One region of the Streptomyces sp. CA-142005 genome, then DNA from elsewhere that is predicted to be linked to it. Evidence: riboswitches for the same ligand, from Rfam matches in the RefSeq annotation. Region 1 holds a riboswitch; each other region holds the start of a gene.
The links. Region 1 has a riboswitch for cobalamin ahead of ACQPXS_RS30215 (ribonucleoside-diphosphate reductase subunit alpha). Riboswitches for the same ligand answer to the same signal wherever they lie in the genome.

Region 1 (6,117 bases):
CGCACCACCGTCCGCCAGGCCCTGCAGGAGTTGGTGGTCGAGGGGCGCCTGGAGCGCATCCAGGGCAAGGGCACCTTCGTGGCCAAGCCCAAGGTGTCCCAGGCGCTCCAGCTCACCTCCTACACCGAGGACATGCGCGCCCAGGGCCTGGAGCCGACCTCGCAGCTGCTGGACATCGGGTACATCACCGCCGACGACCGGCTCGCCGGGCTGCTCGACATCGCCGCCGGCGGACGGGTGCTGCGCATCGAGCGGCTGCGCATGGCCAACGGCGAGCCGATGGCCATCGAGACCACCCACCTGAGCGCCAAGCGCTTCCCGGCCCTGCGCCGCTCCCTGGTGAAGTACACGTCCCTCTACACCGCCCTCGCCGAGGTCTACGACGTCCACCTCGCCGAGGCCGAGGAGACCATCGAGACCTCGCTGGCCACCCCGCGCGAGGCGGGCCTGCTCGGCACCGACGTGGGCCTGCCGATGCTGATGCTCTCCCGCCACTCCCTGGACCACGAGGGCAAGCCGGTGGAGTGGGTGCGCTCGGTGTACCGGGGCGACCGGTACAAGTTCGTCGCGCGGCTGAAGCGGCCGGTCGAGTAGGACCCGCGGACCGTCGCTGAATCGATATACCGAGATCCGGACGAGGTCTTCCGCTTCCATGGCACCGTCACCTACATTGCCTGCGCATTACACAGGTGATCAGCGAGGGGACGGAGCCGTGCCATGTCCGAAACGCCTGAAGTGAAACCACCGGTGGTGACACCGGTACGCGTGGTCATCGGCCTGTGTCTATTCGCGCCCTTCGTGGCGATGCTCTGGGTCGGTTCCTACGCCAAGACGGACCCCGCCTTCATCGGGATCCCGTTCTTCTACTGGTACCAGATGGCCTGGGTACTGATCTCCACCGCGCTCACGATGACCGCGTACAAGCTGTGGCAGCGCGACCAGCGCGGCCGCGCCTCCCAGAAGGGCGGTGAGGTGAAGTGAAGGACGGCGTCAACGGCGTCGCGCTCGGCGTCTTCATCTTCTTCTTCCTGGCCGTCACGGTCGTGGGCTTCCTCGCCGCCCGCTGGCGCAGGGCCGAGAACGAGCACTCCCTGGACGAGTGGGGTCTGGGCGGACGGTCGTTCGGCACCTGGATCACATGGTTCCTGCTCGGCGGCGACCTGTACACGGCGTACACCTTCGTCGCCGTACCGGCGGCGATCTACGCGGCGGGCGCGGCCGGCTTCTTCGCGGTGCCGTACACGATCCTGGTCTACCCGCTGATCTTCACGTTCCTGCCGCGCCTGTGGTCGGTCTCGCACCGCCACGGGTACGTCACCACCTCCGACTTCGTCCGGGGCCGCTTCGGCTCCAAGGGCCTGTCGCTGGCGGTGGCGCTGACCGGCATCCTGGCGACGATGCCGTACATCGCGCTCCAGCTCGTCGGCATCCAGGCGGTGCTGGACGTGATGGGCGTCGGCGGGGACGGCAGCACCAACTGGTTCGTGCGGGACCTGCCCCTGCTGATCGCGTTCGGCGTGCTCGCGGCGTACACCTACTCGTCCGGCCTGCGCGCCCCCGCCCTGATCGCGTTCGTCAAGGACACGCTGATCTACATCGTCATCGCGGTGGCGATCATCTACATCCCGATCAAGCTGGGCGGCTTCGACGACATCTTCGCCAAGGCGGGCCACGCCTTCAGCCAGGTCAACCCGGCGACGGGCAAGCCGCGCGGCGCGCTCGCGCCTCCGGAGGCCGGCCAGTGGACGTACGCGACCCTGGCCCTGGGCTCCGCGCTCGCGCTCTTCATGTACCCGCACTCGATCACCGCGACCCTGTCCTCCAAGAGCCGTGAGGTGATCCGCCGCAACACCACCATCCTGCCGCTGTACTCCCTGATGCTCGGCCTGCTGGCCCTGCTGGGCTTCATGGCGATCGCGGCCGGGGTCAAGGTCACCAACGGCCAGCTGGCCATCCCGCAGCTGTTCGAGAACATGTTCCCTGACTGGTTCGCGGGCGTGGCCTTCGCGGCGATCGGCATCGGCGCCCTGGTCCCCGCGGCGATCATGTCGATCGCGGCGGCGAACCTCTTCACCCGCAACATCTACAAGGACTTCATCAAGCCGGACGCGACGCCGAAGCAGGAGGCCCAGGTCTCCAAGGTCGTCTCGCTGCTGGTGAAGGTCGGCGCGCTGGTCTTCGTGCTGACGATGGACAAGACAGTGGCGATCAACTTCCAGCTGCTGGGCGGCATCTGGATCCTGCAGACCTTCCCGGCCCTGGTCGGCGGGCTGTTCACCCGCTGGTTCCACCGCTGGGCCCTGCTCGCCGGCTGGGCGGTCGGCATGGTGTACGGCACGGTCGCCGCGTACGGCGTCGCCTCCCCGACGCAGAAGCACTTCGGCGGCTCGGCGAAGGAGATCCCCGGCATCGGCGAGATCGGCTACATCGGCCTCACGGCCTTCGTCCTCAACGTCGTGGTCACCGTGGTCCTCACCTTCGTCCTCAAGGCCGTGAAGGCCCCCGAGGGCGCCGACGAGACCAAGCCGGAGGACTACACGGCGGACGCGGGCGACCCGGGGGTCCAGGTGGAGCTGCCGCCGGCCACCGCGGGCGCCGGTCACTGAGCGACTGCCGTACGACGGGCCGCCGGAGGAAATCCGGCGGCCCGTTGTCGTACCCCTCGGGCAGACTCGGTGCCATGGACATCCGGATCCGCCCCGCAGCCCCCGCCGAGTACGACACCCTCGGCGAGATCACCGCCCAGGCGTACCTCCAGGACGGGCTCCTGGACTTCGGCGAGAGCGACGCGTACCTCGGCGAACTCAAGGACGTGGCCAAGCGAGCGGCCGCGGCCGACGTACTCGTGGCCACCCGGGACGACACCCTCCTCGGCGGCGTCACCTTCGTGCCCTCCCCCGGTCCCATGGCCGACATCGCGCGGCCCGGAGAGGCCGAGATCCGCATGCTGGCCGTCGCCAGAGCCGGCCGCGGCCAGGGCGCCGGCGAGGCCCTCGTCCGGGCCTGCATCGACCGCGCACGGGCCACCGCGGGCTGCCGGGCCGTCGTCCTGTCGACCCAGCGCACCATGCACGCCGCCCACCGCATCTACGAACGGCTGGGTTTCGTTCGCACACCCGAGCGGGACTGGAATCCGCTGCCCGAGCTGGACGACATCACTCTGCTCACCTATGAGTTGACGCTCTGACACCGCCACGACACAACATCTGGGGGTGACACGACAGCCCGGCACTAGATGTATGCTCATGCTCGCTGTCGCCGCAGGGGAATCCGGTGCGAATCCGGAACTGTCCCGCAACGGTGTACTTGTGCGCGTCTGCGCCCAGGAGTCAGTCCGAGGACCTGCCGACAGCGCACCCGGCCGTCCGGTTCGGGTGACCTTCAGACGTCCGGGCCTCGTGGGATGGGCCGGTGGACGCGACGCCGTGTGCGCTCGTGGCTGCCCCCTGCCCTCCGCAAGGCCCCCGTGCCGAGCGAGGGAGAGCCCCACGTGACCATCGCGCCAGCAGATCCGGCTTCAGCCAGCGGCCTGGAGACCGACGGTCCCGGTACCGCGTTGCTGCGGACCCTGACCGAGCTGACCGCCGACCTCCCCGACGCCGACCCCGGCCGGGTCGCCGCCGCCGCGCTGCGCGGCCGGTCGGCGCGCGCGGACGAGTCGGAGTTGCGCGAGCTGGCCACCGAGGCCGCCGCCGGGCTCATCTCCGAGGACCCCGCCTACTCCCGGCTGGCCGCCCGGCTGCTGACCCTCTCCATCCGCGCCGAGGCCGCCTCGCAGGGCGTGACCTGCTTCACCGAGTCCGTGGCCGTGGGGCACCGCGAGGGACTCATCGCCGACCGCACCGCGGAGTTCGTGCGGCTGCACGCCGAGCGGCTCGACGCGCTGATCGACCGCGGGGCCGACGACCGCTTCGGCTACTTCGGCCTGCGCACCCTGCACAGCCGTTACCTGCTCCGGCACCCGATCACCCGCAGGGTCATCGAGACGCCCCAGCACTTCATGCTGCGGGTCGCGAGCGGCCTGGCCGAGGACGACACCACCCGGTCGGTGGACGAAGTGGCAGCGCTCTACCGGCTCATGAGCCGGCTCGACTACCTCCCCTCCTCCCCCACGCTCTTCAACTCCGGTACGCGGCACCCGCAGATGTCGTCCTGCTACCTCCTCGACTCCCCGCTGGACGAGCTGGACTCCATCTACGACCGCTACCACCAGGTGGCCCGGCTCTCCAAGCACGCCGGCGGCATCGGTCTGTCGTACTCCCGGATCCGCAGCCGCGGTTCGCTGATCCGCGGCACCAACGGGCACTCCAACGGCATCGTGCCGTTCCTGAAGACCCTGGACGCCTCGGTGGCCGCCGTGAACCAGGGCGGCCGGCGCAAGGGCGCCGCGGCCGTCTACCTGGAGACCTGGCACTCCGACATCGAGGAGTTCCTGGAGCTGCGGGACAACACCGGTGAGGACGCCCGCCGTACGCACAACCTGAACCTCGCGCACTGGGTCCCGGACGAGTTCATGCGCCGGGTCAACGCCGACGGGCAGTGGTCGCTGTTCTCCCCGTCGGACGTGCCGGAGCTGGTGGACCTGTGGGGCGAGGAGTTCGACGCCGCCTACCGCAAGGCCGAGGCGGCGGGCCTGGCGAAGAAGACCATGCCGGCCCGCGAGCTGTACGGCCGGATGATGCGCACCCTCGCGCAGACCGGCAACGGCTGGATGACCTTCAAGGACGCGGCCAACCGCACCGCCAACCAGACGGCCCTGCCGGGGCACGTCGTCCACTCCTCCAACCTCTGCACGGAGATCCTGGAGGTCACGGACGACGGGGAGACCGCGGTCTGCAACCTGGGGTCCGTCAACCTGGGTGCGTTCGTCGACATGGCGACCGAGGACCTCGACTGGCAGCGACTGGACGACACCGTCCGCACCGCCGTCACCTTCCTCGACCGCGTGGTCGACATCAACTTCTACCCGACCGAGCAGGCGGGGCGGTCGAACGCCAAGTGGCGTCCCGTCGGCCTCGGCGCGATGGGTCTGCAGGACGTCTTCTTCAAGCTGCGCCTGCCCTTCGACTCAGCGGAGGCCAAGGCCCTGTCCACGCGGATCGCCGAGCGGATCATGCTCACCGCGTACGAGGCCTCCGCCGACCTGGCCGAGCGCAACGGCCCGCTGCCGGCCTGGGAGAAGACCCGTACGGCCCGGGGCGTGCTGCACCCCGACCACTACGGCGTCGAGCTGGCCTGGCCGGAGCGCTGGGCGGCCCTGCGCGGCCGTATCGCCGAGGTCGGCCTGCGCAACTCCCTGCTGCTGGCCATCGCGCCCACCGCCACCATCGCCTCCATCGCGGGCGTGTACGAGTGCATCGAGCCGCAGGTGTCGAACCTGTTCAAGCGCGAGACGCTGTCCGGCGAGTTCCTCCAGGTCAACTCCTATCTGGTGCAGGACCTGAAGGAGCTGGGCGTCTGGGACGCCCGCACCCGTGAGGCGCTGCGCGACTCGGGCGGCTCGGTGCAGGACTTCGCGTGGATCCCGGCCGAGGTGCGGGCGCTGTACCGAACGGTCTGGGAGATCCCGCAGCGCGGGCTGATCGACATGGCGGCGGCCCGCACCCCGTTCCTGGACCAGGCCCAGTCCCTGAACCTGTTCATGGAGACGCCGACCATCGGCAAGCTCTCCTCGATGTACGCGTACGCCTGGAAGTCGGGCCTGAAGACGACGTACTACCTGCGCTCCCGCCCGGCGACCCGCATCGCCCGCGCCGCCCAGGGCCAGGCGCAGACCAAGACCCCCATCCCCGTCCAGCAGGCCGCCGACCCCGACGCCGTCGCCTGCTCCCTGGAAAACCCCGAGTCCTGCGAGGCCTGCCAGTAATGTCCAACCGTCCCCAGAACCTTCTCGACCCGGGCTTCGAGCTGACCCTGCGCCCCATGCGCTACCCCGACTTCTACGAGCGCTACCGGGACGCGATCAAGAACACCTGGACCGTGGAGGAGGTCGACCTCCACTCGGACGTCGCCGACCTCGCGAAGCTGACGCCCGAGGAGCAGCACCTCATCGGCCGTCTGGTCGCCTTCTTCGCGACCGGTGACTCGATCGTCGCCAACAACCTGGTGCTGACGCTG
Region 2 (6,117 bases), 2.2 Mb from region 1:
CCAGCTGCTCAGCCAGTTCAAGATGTACATAGCCGCGCTGCGCATCGCCGACGACTTCGGGCTCGACGCGGTCGGCATCCAGTACCAGCAGGGCCTGAAGGACACCGTCCCGGCGAGCGACCTCGCCGAGGGTCTGCTCAACAACGTCCAGCGCCCGCCGGTGTTCAGCCGTGACGGTGCCCGCGAGCTGTACGCCGGCGCGCCGCTGCCGCACTTCAACGAGGTGGACGAGGGCGTCGCCGTCGACTCGCTGGTCACCAACCGCATCTGGACGGCGATGGGCCTCGACCCGGCCACCACGCTGCACGACATCCGCTGGGGCGAGGAGTACGACGGCCGGTTCGTGTGGGTCTTCGAGATCTCCGGCTCGGTGCCCGCCTCCCACAACGGCGGCTACCACAAGTCGTACAGCATGCGGCAGCCCCCGATGTACTTCCCGCTCGGCGGCGGCACGCTCAGCGGCGTCTCCAAGCCCGGCGAGATCGTCTGGTCGCGGGTCTTCCTGATGGACGGCCGGCTGCACGTCGACCTCGGCCGGGCCACGGCGATCGAACTGCCGGAGGAGGAGACCCGGCGCCGGCTGGACGCCACCACCCCGCAGTGGCCGATCATGCACGCGGTGCTGCACGGGGTCAGCCGCGACCAGTTCATGGCCCGCCACCGCGCCAACCACCTGAACGTGGCCTACGCCCCCGACGCGGAGACGGCCGACAAGGCGCTGCGCGCCAAGGCCGCCCTCTTCGCCGAGCTGGGCGTCGAGGTCCACCTGTGCGGGGACGTGGCGCTGTAACCGGGTCGGCGGGTGACCGTGTGCGCCACGGTGCGCCCGCCCCGAGACTTCGCGGTGTTCCGCCCGGCGTCCCCCGGTACGGGCGGGGCACCGCGAACCGGCACGTGAACGACCGAGCAAGCGAACCGGGAAGCCCCACGATTCCGAGGAGTTCAGCATGGCCGGCTCACCTCGCCCCACCTCCACTCCAGCGCCGGACGGCCCGAGCCGCCGTACCCTGCTCGCCGCCGGCCTGGGCCTGGCGACGGCGGCGGCCGTGTCCGCCGCGAGCGCGCCACCGGCGGCCGCCGCCACCACCATCACCGGCACGAAGATCAGGAACCTCACGGGTCCGGACGAGACGGGCCGGTTCGCCGCTCCGTGGACGGATCTCGGCATCCCCGTCACGTGCCCCGACGGCACGATGCTGTTCGTCTGCGGCGACACCTTCGACGGTGCTGGCGTGGGCGGCCCGGACTGGCGCGCCCCGGTCGGCCTGCGCGCCCGCCGCCCCGACCCGGACTACCTGGTCATCGACGACAGCGTGGGCGGCGCGCACGCCGTGGGCCTGGTCCCGGAGGGCCACCAGAACGACACGACCGCCATCCCGTCGGACGTCTTCACCGTCGGCGACACGATGTACATGCACCTGATGCGGGGCGTCCTCTACCAGACCGACCACTCGGACTTCTGGCGCTCGACGGACAGCGGCGAGACCTGGGAGTACCTGTGCCTGTGGCCGGGCGACCAGTACGGCGGGCAGTTCCAGCAGAAGACGTACGCGGTCGCGGACGACGGCTACTGCTATGTCCTGTCGACCGTGTTCAACCGTGACGTCGACTCCGACCTGCTGCTGCACCGAGTGCGCCAGGACCGGCTGGACGACCCGGCGGCCTACGAGCCGTGGGGCTACGCGAACGGCGCCTGGGCCTGGGGGAACTACCCGACGTCGATCACCGCGCGCCGCCGCTGGGGCGAGATCTGCTTCCGGGCCATGGGCGGCAAATACGCCCTGACCTGGCTGAACATGGACCCCCTCGGCATCCGCGCCCAGGTCTTCGCGCTCCCGACCAGCAACCTGTTCACCACACCGGAACAGACCATCATCGTCCCGACCACCCCGGGCAACGAGTCCGGCAACGCGGTGGCCAGCCCGTACGGCGGCTTCATCGTGCCCGGATCGACGTTCGGCGACTTCAACATCAACGTCAGCCAGTGGTACGACGACCAGAACTACCGGGTGATGCAGTACCGGATCAGCGGTCTGGCCGTCTGAGCACCAGGACGTTCACGTCGATCGCGGAACTGGAGGCCCATCACCGCTGACCTGCCCCGCCCATGGATTGTGTGAGCGACGCGGAAGCTGGTACTTCTGGATCACATGACCAGCCGAGTGCTTCTCGTCTCCCCCGCCATGAGCGCGTCACTGCGGCAGGCCCGTTTCGACGACGGCGGCTCGATCGACGAGAGCGGCGCGGCACGGGCCCGCTCGGCGGCCGGCGCGCTGCCCTCCGCGGCCCGTGCCCTGACCTCCCCCGGCGCCCGCTGCCGGGAGACCGCCGCGGCACTGGGCCTCGACGCCATGCCGGTAGCGGAGTTGGCGGGCCTCGACGTGGGTCGCTGGCGGGGGCGGACCCTGGAAGAGGTGGGGGCCGCCGAACCGGAGGCGGTGGGCCGCTGGCTCACCGACCCCGCATCCGCACCGCACGGGGGTGAGTCCGTGCGGGACCTGTGCGCGCGGGTCGCGGGCTGGCTGGCCGACGCGCAGAAGCTGGAGGGTCGTACGGTCGCGGTGGCCGAACCGGAGGTGGTGCGGGCGGCGGTCGTCGACGCACTGGGCCTGCCCGATGCGGTCTTCTGGCGCCTCGACGTGCCGCCGCTGACCGTGACCGCGCTCGGCGGCCGGGCCGGGCGCTGGAATCTGCGACTGGGGTGTCCGCTTGCCCCGCCGGAGGCCGATTAGGCGCCGGGGAACGCCCCAGGGCCCGACGGAGGGTTCCGACGGGCCCTGGGGCGTATGGAGGGAGTCAGTGTGCGGCCGGGACCGTTCGCCGGCCCGCGGCCGTCGCCGGCCTGGGGTTCAGCAGCCGTTCGGCCAACTCACCGAAGACGAGGCCGAATCCGGCCCACAGTGTGGTCTGGATCGCCAGGGCGGAGAGCCGGAACCGCCACAGCAGGGTGGCCGGGAAGCCCTTGGGCACCTCGTTGACGACGGGCAGGAACTGGTAGGCCAGGCCGATCACGACGGTGAACGCGACCACCGCGGCCACCGTGGCCCACCAGGTGCCCAGGCGCGGGGCGAGCCGCTTGCCCAGGATGGCGGCGGCGACCGCCAGCAGGACGCCGAGCAGCATCATCAGGAAGTACAGGGCGGTCCGCTTGCCGATGGTGTCGGGGCTGCCGACCGACGGCGGGTTGGCCGGGTACTTCAGGAACGGCACGACGTACACGGCGAGCAGCGCGCAGCCCGACAGCAGCAGTGCCGTGGCGCGCGGGCCGAAGCGGCCCACGCGGCCGAGGGCGAAGCTGAAGGCGAGCGCGCCGATGCCGCCGAAGGCGACCCCGTAGACGAGGACGCCGGTGGCGAGACCGGCGGTCGACTGCAGGGAGCGCGAGACGACCTCCATCTCGTGCTCGTGGGAGTGGGCCTCCTCGAAGCTGATCGCCTTGTCGACGTTCGGCTCACCGAGAACGTAGGCCACGACCAGGGCGAGCACACCGGCCGCCAGGCCGGCGAGCATGCCCCGGACGAGAAGGTTCCGTACGGTTGCGGAGTTCATGGGCGTGCGACGACCCTCGCGTCAGTGGCAGGGGAAGCCCAGCAGGTGGCGGGCGTCGTGCACCCACTCGTGGACGCCCGTGCCGTTGAGCACGGAGGTGGCGCCCTGCTCGGCGCCGACGAAGTAGAGCAGGACCAGCATGAGGATGCCGAAGAAGACCGCCCAGGGAGCAATCGCCTTCAGCGGCAGCTTGGCGGGAACGGCGGGGGTGGTGGCTGTCGGCTGAACGACGGTCTGCGCCATGGCAGGACCTCCTCTGGGAGTTCGCGTCCCATCTCGGTGGTGCACAGGACGACGGCCACGGGTCTGACTCACGAGCCCCTTGCGGGCCCGCATACAGTGGCGCGACCGTGCCGGATTCCCACCGGCTTCCGTTTCGCCGTCATCGATATCGGACCGACCGTACCGCGTGACGCGCGCATGGCCAAGACCGCCTCCCACCCGAGTGATCTTCCTCTCCCACCAGGTGGGACGGCAGGAGACAGGCGGGGAAAAAGAGTTGGGCGGCTGATTGCCCGTCCGGTAGCTTGCAGTCGACCGTGCACCAGGCCGAGGAGGTGAGACCCATGAACGCTGTATTCGTGTGGGTGCTCCCCCTCGTCGTCACGGTCGGGCGATCGACGTAGGTGTCGCCGGGAGCGCCTCGAGGACAAGGCACTCCCGAAAGGCAACACGCCATGGAATCTTTGAAGTTCACCACCGAGTCGTCCTTCAACGGCATGAGGGAACGCGAGTTCACCGTGGGCCGGGTCACCGGTGTCCTCTGGTCGCCCGCATCCGGCGCGGACCGTGCGCCCCTGGTCCTGCTGGGCCACGGCGGCGGCAACCACAAGAAGCATCCGGCGATGGCGGGCCGGGCCGAACTCCTGGTGACCGGCTGCGGCTTCCACGTGGCCTGCATCGACGCGCCCGGTCACGGCGACCGGCCGCGTACGGCGCACGACGAGCGGGAGATCGCCGAGCTGTTCCGGGCCAGGGCGGCGGGCGAGCCGGAAGGCCCGATCGTCGTCCGCTACAACGCCCACCTCGCGGAGCTCGCCGTGCCCGAGTGGCAGGCGACCCTGGACGCCCTCCAGGAGCTCGCGGAAATCGGCGCCGGCGGGCCGGTCGGCTACTTCGGCATCAACATGGGCACCGCGATCGGCGTGCCGCTGGTGGCGGCCGAACCCCGGATCACGGCCGCGGTCTTCGGCCAGCACTGGCCCGACGCCCTGGCGGAGAAGGCGAAGCGGATCACCATCCCGATCGAGTACGCCATGCAGTGGGACGACGAGCACATCCCGCGCGAGGCCGGGCTCGCGCTGTTCGACGCCTTCGCCTCGAAGGAGAAGACCCTGCACGCCAACGCGGGCAAGCACAAGGAGCTCCCCCGGTTCGAGGCCGCCAGCGCGGTCCGGTTCTTCGCCCGGCATCTCGGCCGAGCGGCCACCGTGCCGGCCTGACATGAGCGTTCGCGGCGCCCGGCCCGCCGGTCGGGCGCCGCCGGCGCGGCCCGATTCCACGTCCCGACTGCCGTGAGCCAGAGGCCCGTTGCCGGCCGTAAACGGGTGCGGGCCGTCGGCCCGTGGTCGCCGATGCCGGTGCCGTGGCCGCCTACAGGTCGGCCGGCTTCCAGCCGCTCCCTGCGGTCCGGGACCGCCGCCGGGACGCTAGGCCGTGAATCCCGTGGGCCGGGCCCGGATGCCGGGGCGGAACTTCGGGACGCGGAGGGTGATCTTCGTGCCCGCCCCGACGCCGGTCTCGATGACGAGGCCGTGGTCGTCGCCGTAGACCTGGCGGAGCCGGCGGTCGACGTTGTTCAGGCCGATGCCGGTGGCGGGGCCGGCCGTGCCGCGCAGGATCGCGCGCAGGCGTTCCGGTTCCATGCCGATGCCGTCGTCCTCGATGACGACCCGGGCCTCGGCGCCCTCGTCCTCCGCGATGATCGTGACGCTGATGCGCTCCACGGCCCCCTCCAGGCCGTGCTTGAGGGCGTTCTCGACGAGGGGCTGCAGACACAGGAACGGCAGCGTCACGGGCAGCACCTCGGGGGCGATGCGCAGGGTGACCTTCAGACGCCGGCCGAAGCGGGCGCGGGCGAGTTCCAGGTACTGCTCTATGGAGCGCAGCTCCTCGGCGAGGGTGGTGAAGTCGCCACCGCGGCGGAAGGAGTAGCGGGTGAAGTCGGCGAATTCCTGGAGGAGTTCACGGGCGCGCTCGGGGTCGGTACGGACGAAGGAGGCGATGCTCGCGAGGGAGTTGTAGATGAAGTGCGGGGAGATCTGGGCGCGCAGGGCCCGCACCTCCGCCTCGTGGGCGCTGGTGCGGGCCCGGTCGAGTCCGGCGAGCTCGAGTTCCAGGGAGAGCCGGCGGGCCGCTTCCTCGCCGGCCCGGACCAGAGCGGTGGACTCGTCGGCGGCGAGCACGACGAGGGCCACGGGGGCGCTGCCGTCGACGGGAAGCGGCACCAGGGCGCCCCAGCGGACGGGGCAGCCGGTGTCGTCGCAGGACAGCGGGAACGTCCGGGCGCGGGGCGGGTGGGCGAGCTGTGCCGTCACCTGCGCGCGGTGGTGTTCGCCGGCGCCGTCC
Region 3 (6,117 bases), 3.6 Mb from region 1:
TCCCGCCGCTGTCCAGCCATGCCGTGATCCTGCCAGCCGCGTCCACGGAAGGGGGATGGACGGTCGCTTCCGGCCGGAAGTGCGCACTCCGAATGGGCGAAAACACCGCGAACCGCCGCAAAAAGGCGCTGATTCGCCGATCCGCGGGCTTTCAATGGTCTCTCTTGCCCGCCGGACGATCTTCCGTCCGCCGACCCGGGGAGACACATGGCCCGCGAACGCACCCTTCTCCGTCACCGCGCCGGTGTCCTCGCGGCGGCCACGGCGACGCTCGCCCTCACTGCCACCGCGTCCGCGGCCGCCGGGCCTCCGGCACTGGCCACGGGCCTGCCCCGGGGGCACGACGTCTCGTCCCACCAGGAGCACGTCGACTGGGCGGCCGCCCGGTCCATGGGCGCGCGGTTCGTCTACGTCAAGGCGACCGAGTCCACGAACTACCGCAACCCCTACTTCTCCGAGCAGTACGACGGCGCCCGCGCGGCGGGCCTGTACCGGGGCGCGTACCACTTCGCACGGCCGGACAAGTCCTCCGGCGCCCGGCAGGCCGCGTACTTCGTGCGGCACGGCGGGGACTGGGCGGCGGACGGCCGGACGTTGCCGCCCGCGCTCGACATCGAGGACAACCCGTACAGCAAGAAGCACAAGTGCTACGGGCTGGGCAGCACGCGGATGGTCCGCTGGATCCGGTCCTTCAGCGACGAGATCAAGCAGGAGACCGGCCGCCGCCCGGTGATCTACACGACGACCCAGTGGTGGCGGCTGTGCACCGGCAACAGCCGCGCGTTCGCCAAGAGCCACGCCCTGTGGATCGCCCGGCACGGCACCTCGCAGCCGGGGACGCTGCCGGGCGGGTGGCGGTACTGGACGTTCTGGCAGTTCGACATCGACGGCCGGCTGCCGGGTGACCAGGATCTCTTCAACGGCTCCACGAGCCGGCTGCGGGCCCTCGCGCGGGGTTGGTAGCCAAGGGACGCCTGGGCCGTCCGAGCCAAGCGGAACCTCAACCACCCCCTTCGGACACCCCTACGCCCGTCGCCGTTCACCTTCCGTTCACTCAGGTTGCCTACGGTCGTCCAGCCAATGACCTCGAACGATTGCCTGGGTAAATGGAAAGCTTCTCGCTGATCCTCGCGATAGTGGTGATAACCGCTCTCGCGTTCGATTTCACGAACGGTTTCCACGACACCGCCAACGCGATGGCCACGACCATCTCGACAGGCGCCCTGAAGCCCAAGATCGCGGTGGCCATGTCCGCCGCCCTCAATCTGGTGGGCGCCTTCCTCTCCGTGGAGGTCGCCAACACGATCTCCAAGGGTCTCGTCGACGAGACCGGCATCCGTCCCGAGGTCATCTTCGCCGCCCTGGTCGGCGCGATCCTCTGGAACCTGATGACCTGGCTGGTGGGCCTGCCCTCCAGCTCCTCGCACGCCCTGATGGGCGGTCTGATCGGCGCCACCATCGCCTCCGCCGGCTTCGGCGCCGTGCACGGTGACGTCCTGGTCACCAAGGTGCTGCTCCCCGCGGTCGCCGCGCCGATCGTGGCGGGCGTCGCCTCGATGCTGGCCACCCGGTTCTCCTACGGCATCGGCGGCAAGGCCGAGGGCGAGGCCACCCGCAAGGGCTACCGCGCCGGCCAGATCGCCTCCGCCGGCCTGGTCTCCCTCGCGCACGGCACCAACGACGCCCAGAAGACGATGGGCATCATCACCCTCGCGCTGATCACGGGCGGCGCGATCGCCCCGGGCTCGAACCCTCCCACCTGGGTCATCCTCTCCGCCGGCCTCGCCATCGCGCTCGGCACCTACATCGGCGGCTGGCGGATCATCCGCACCATGGGCAAGGGCCTGACCGACCTGGAGCCGCGCCAGGGCTTCGCCGCCCAGACCAGCGCCGCGACCGCCATCCTGGCCTCCTCCCACCTGGGCTTCTCCCTCTCCACCACGCATGTCGTCTCGGGCTCGGTGATGGGCGCGGGCCTCGGCCGCAAGGGCGGGGTGGTCCGCTGGTCCACCGCGACCCGCATGGCCGTCGCCTGGGTGCTCACCCTCCCGGCCGCCGCGCTGGTCGGCGCGGGCGCCGAGTCCGTCACGGACCTCGGTGACTGGGGCACCGCCGTCGTCGCCGTCTTCCTGGTCGCCGCGAGCGCCACGATCTGGAAGGTCTCCCGCCGCGAGGTCGTCGACCACACCAACGTCGTCGACGCGCCCGAGGAGCCGGCCGGCGTGGTGACCGCCGCCATCGCCGCGGTGACCCCGCCCCCGGCGGGCACGATCACCGAGGACCTGACGGCCACGATCCCCGCCCCGGCCACCGCCGGGCCCGCCCCCGAGGCCGCGCCGCCGGCCGCCACCGTCTGACCCCGGCCACACCGGTAACCAAGGAAGCAACCCCATGAAGATCGACTGGTCGGCCCTCGGCTCCGTCTTCGGCGTCAGCCTCGTGTTCACGGTGGGCCTGGTGGCCCTGTTCACCCTCGGCATCAACGGTCTGGCACGGCGCGAGAAGGCCGCGGCCGAGGGCGGCTCCGCCACCCTCGCCGTCACCGGCGCCTACCTCTGCTTCGCCGCGTGCGCGGCGGCGGTGTCGTACGGCATCTTCCTCATCGTCTCCAAGTCCTGACGGACCACCACGAACCAGGCAATCCGAAGGCTCCCCGCCGTCCGTGACGGAGGGGAGCCTTCGTCATGCCCAGGGGTCACGGGCGCCCCACGGTGTGGGGATCGGCACACTCTCCCCGCGCAGGTCAACGGCAAGTTGACGGCCGTTCCGGGCGCGTGGTGGACTGCCCAGGCCATGTACGGCGGCAAGAGAGGAAGCCGGTGCGAATCCGGCGCGGTCCCGCCACTGTCACCGGGGAAGAACCCCCGGGAGCCAGGAACTCTCACCGCCGAATCTCGTCGAACCAGGGCGCGGACACCCTGAGTGAGGACACGGATCGCCATGCTCGGCTGCCGAAGGACCCGTACCAGGCCCGCTCCTGTACCCACGGCCGGCTGAGCCGATGGGTGCCGATCGCTCCTACGCGTACGGCGCCGCCGCCGGCCTTCTCGGTGACCTGCTCCTCGGCGATCCGCGCCGCGGGCATCCGGTCGCCGCGTTCGGGCGTGCGGCCGCTGCCGTGGACCGCGCGTTGTGGCACGACCACCGCGGCTGGGGCGCCGTGCACACCGTCGTGTGCGCCGGTGGCGCCGTCGCACTCGGCACGCTGGCCGCACGCGCCGTACGCCCCTCCCCCGCCGCCTCCGCCGCGCTGACCGCCGCCGCCACCTGGGCGGTCGTCGGCGGTACCTCGCTCGCCCGGGAGGCCCGCACGATCGGACGCGCCCTGGAGTCCGGGGACGTCGAGGCCGCGCGGGCGCGGCTGCCGCATCTGTGCGGCCGGGACCCGCAGGCGCTGGACGCCGACGGGATCGCCCGGGCCGTGGTCGAGTCGGTCGCCGAGAACACCTCCGACGCCGTCGTGGGCGCCCTGGTGTGGGGGGCGGTGGCCGGGGTGCCCGGGCTGCTGGGGTTCCGGGCCGTCAACACCCTGGACGCGATGGTCGGTCACAAGTCGCCCCGCTACCGCCGCTACGGCTGGGCCTCCGCCCGGCTGGACGACCTGGCCGGCTGGCCGGGGGCCCGGCTGACCGCCGTCCTCGCGGCCGCGGCCGGACCGGACCCGCGCGGTGCCCTGCGCGCCTGGAAGGCCGACGCCCGCCGGCACCCGAGCCCCAACGCCGGGCCCGTGGAAGCGTCGTTCGCGGGGGCGCTCGGCGTCCGGCTGGGCGGAACGCTCTCCTACGGCGGCCGGGTCGAGCACCGGCCCGTGCTCAACGGGGACACCGGCCGGGCCGTCCGGATCACCGACATCGACCGGGCCGTACGGCTCTCCCGCCGCGTCGGCCTGCTCGCGCTCGGCGGCACGGTCGCCGCGCGCCTCCTCGTCAAGAGCGTCAAGGGCCTGAAGGGACGTGCGAAGTGAACGGGGGACTCCTCGTCGCCGGCACCACCTCCGACGCCGGCAAGAGCGTCGTGACAGCCGGGATCTGCCGGTGGCTGGTGCGCCAGGGTGTGAAGGTCGCGCCGTTCAAGGCGCAGAACATGTCGCTCAACTCCTTCGTCACCCGCGAGGGTGCCGAGATCGGGCGGGCGCAGGCCATGCAGGCCCAGGCGTGCCGGGTCGAGCCGACCGCGCTGATGAACCCGGTGCTGCTCAAACCGGGCGGCGAGCAGAGCAGCCAGGTGGTGCTGCTGGGCAAGCCGGTGGGCGAGTTGAGCGCACGCGGCTACCACGGCGGGCGGCAGCAGAAGCTCCTCGGCACGGTGCTGGACTGCCTGGCCGAGTTGCGGGGCACGTATGACGCGGTGATCTGTGAGGGCGCGGGCAGCCCGGCCGAGATCAATCTGCGCCGGACCGACATCGTGAACATGGGCATCGCGCGGAACGCGCGGCTGCCCGTGCTGGTGGTCGGCGACATCGACCGCGGGGGCGTCTTCGCCTCCTTCTTCGGCACCGTGGCCCTGCTCTCGGCGGAGGACCAGGAGCTGGTCGCCGGGTTCCTGGTGAACAAGTTCCGAGGCGATGTCTCCCTGCTGGAGCCCGGCTTGGAGATGCTGTACGGCCTCACCGGGCGGCGCACGTACGGCGTGCTGCCGTTCCGGCACGGGCTCGGCATCGACGAGGAGGACGGGCTGAGGGTCTCCCTGCGCGGAACCGTGCGGGAATCCACCGTGGCTCCCCCCGTCGGCGAGGACGTACTGCGCGTCGCCGTGTGCGCGATCCCGTTGATGTCCAACTTCACCGATGTGGACGCGCTCGCCGCCGAACCGGGGGTCGTGGTGCGGTTCGTGGACCGGCCGGAGGAGCTGGCGGACGCGGACCTGGTCGTCATCCCGGGCACGCGCGGCACCGTGCGGGCGCTGGAGTGGCTGCGGGAGCGCGGGCTCGCGGACGCCCTCGTCCGAAGGGCCGCCGAAGGACGCCCGGTTCTCGGCATCTGCGGCGGCTTCCAGATCCTCGGCGAGCGCATCGAGGACGAGGTCGAGTCGCGGGCCGGCACGGTCGACGGGCTCGGTGTGCTGCCCGTACGGGTCCGGTTCGCGCGCGAGAAGACCCTGACCCGGCCGTCCGGACAGGCCCTGGGCGAGCGGGTCGAGGGGTACGAGATCCACCACGGGGTCGCCTCCCTGGAGGGCGGGCAGCCCTTCCTCGACGGCTGCCGGGTCGGTCAGACGTGGGGCACCCACTGGCACGGCTCGCTGGAGTCGGACGGCTTCCGCCGGGCCTTCCTGCGCGAGGTGGCCGCCGCCGCGGGCCGCCGCTTCGTGCCCGCGCCCGACACCTCCTTCGCCGCGCTGCGCGAGGAGCAGCTCGACCGGCTCGGCGACCTGATCGAACAGCACGCGGACACGGACGCGCTGTGGCGGCTCATCGAGTCGGGCGCGCCGCAAGGACTGCCTTTCATCCCACCGGGAGCGCCTGCATGAGCACAGTGTTGTTGTTGTCGACCGCCGACACGGATCTGCTGGCGGCCCGGGCCTCCGGCGCGGACTACCGCATCGGCAACCCGACCCGGGTGGACGTCGGGCAGGAGCTGCCGGGGCTGCTCGCGGGCGCGGACCTCGCCGTCGTACGGCTGCTGGGCGGCAAGCGCGCCTGGGAGGAGGGGCTGGCCGTCCTGAGGGCGTCCGGCGTGCCGACCGTGCTGCTGGGCGGCGAGGCCGTACCGGACGCCGAGCTGATGGCCGAGTCGTCGGTGCCCGCCGGTGTCGTGGCGGAGGCGCTGAAGTACCTGGTCGAGGGCGGTCCCGCGAACCTGCTGGAGCTGTCCCGGTTCCTCTCGGACACCGTGCTGCTGACCGGTGAGGGCTTCGAGGAGCCGCGCAAGATGCCGGAGTACGGCGTCCACGGCTCCCGCGAGCTCCAAGGCGGCCGGCCGACCGTGGGCGTGCTCTTCTACCGGGCGCACGAGCTCAGCGGCAACACCGCCTTCGTGGACACCCTGTGCGACGCGATCGAGGCGAAGGGCGCCAACGCCCTTCCGGTGTACTGCGGTTCGCTGCGGGGCGCGGACGCCGGGCTGTACGAGCTGCTGGGGCAGGCCGACGCGCTGGTCGCGACCGTGCTCGCGGCCG

Region 2: it holds a riboswitch for cobalamin, as region 1 does, so the genes downstream of both, ACQPXS_RS39965 (CbtB domain-containing protein) here and ACQPXS_RS30215 (ribonucleoside-diphosphate reductase subunit alpha) in region 1, are expected to answer to the same signal.
Region 3: it holds a riboswitch for cobalamin, as region 1 does, so the genes downstream of both, ACQPXS_RS13450 (cobalamin biosynthesis protein) here and ACQPXS_RS30215 (ribonucleoside-diphosphate reductase subunit alpha) in region 1, are expected to answer to the same signal.

What each region holds. Positions count from the first base shown of each region.
Region 1 is NZ_CP192078.1:6,445,615-6,451,731, reverse strand. It holds gene ACQPXS_RS30235 (GntR family transcriptional regulator) at 1-594, shown strand, start outside; gene ACQPXS_RS30230 (DUF3311 domain-containing protein) at 718-981, shown strand; gene mctP (monocarboxylate uptake permease MctP) at 978-2,606, shown strand; gene ACQPXS_RS30220 (GNAT family N-acetyltransferase) at 2,681-3,187, shown strand; cobalamin riboswitch at 3,240-3,364, shown strand; gene ACQPXS_RS30215 (ribonucleoside-diphosphate reductase subunit alpha) at 3,491-5,866, shown strand; gene ACQPXS_RS30210 (ribonucleotide-diphosphate reductase subunit beta) at 5,866-6,117, shown strand, end outside.
Region 2 is NZ_CP192078.1:8,661,347-8,667,463, reverse strand. It holds gene ACQPXS_RS39985 (fucose isomerase) at 1-790, shown strand, start outside; gene ACQPXS_RS39980 (DUF4185 domain-containing protein) at 948-2,045, shown strand; gene ACQPXS_RS39975 (histidine phosphatase family protein) at 2,151-2,732, shown strand; gene ACQPXS_RS39970 (CbtA family protein) at 2,797-3,549, opposite strand; gene ACQPXS_RS39965 (CbtB domain-containing protein) at 3,571-3,792, opposite strand; cobalamin riboswitch at 3,829-3,966, opposite strand; gene ACQPXS_RS39960 (alpha/beta hydrolase) at 4,227-4,991, shown strand; gene ACQPXS_RS39955 (sensor histidine kinase) at 5,199-6,117, opposite strand, start outside.
Region 3 is NZ_CP192078.1:2,813,939-2,820,055, forward strand. It holds gene ACQPXS_RS13430 (class II aldolase/adducin family protein) at 1-20, opposite strand, end outside; gene ACQPXS_RS13435 (lysozyme) at 208-963, shown strand; gene ACQPXS_RS13440 (anion permease) at 1,107-2,357, shown strand; gene ACQPXS_RS13445 (hypothetical protein) at 2,392-2,619, shown strand; cobalamin riboswitch at 2,762-2,903, shown strand; gene ACQPXS_RS13450 (cobalamin biosynthesis protein) at 3,002-3,964, shown strand; gene ACQPXS_RS13455 (cobyric acid synthase) at 3,961-5,469, shown strand; gene cobN (cobaltochelatase subunit CobN) at 5,466-6,117, shown strand, end outside.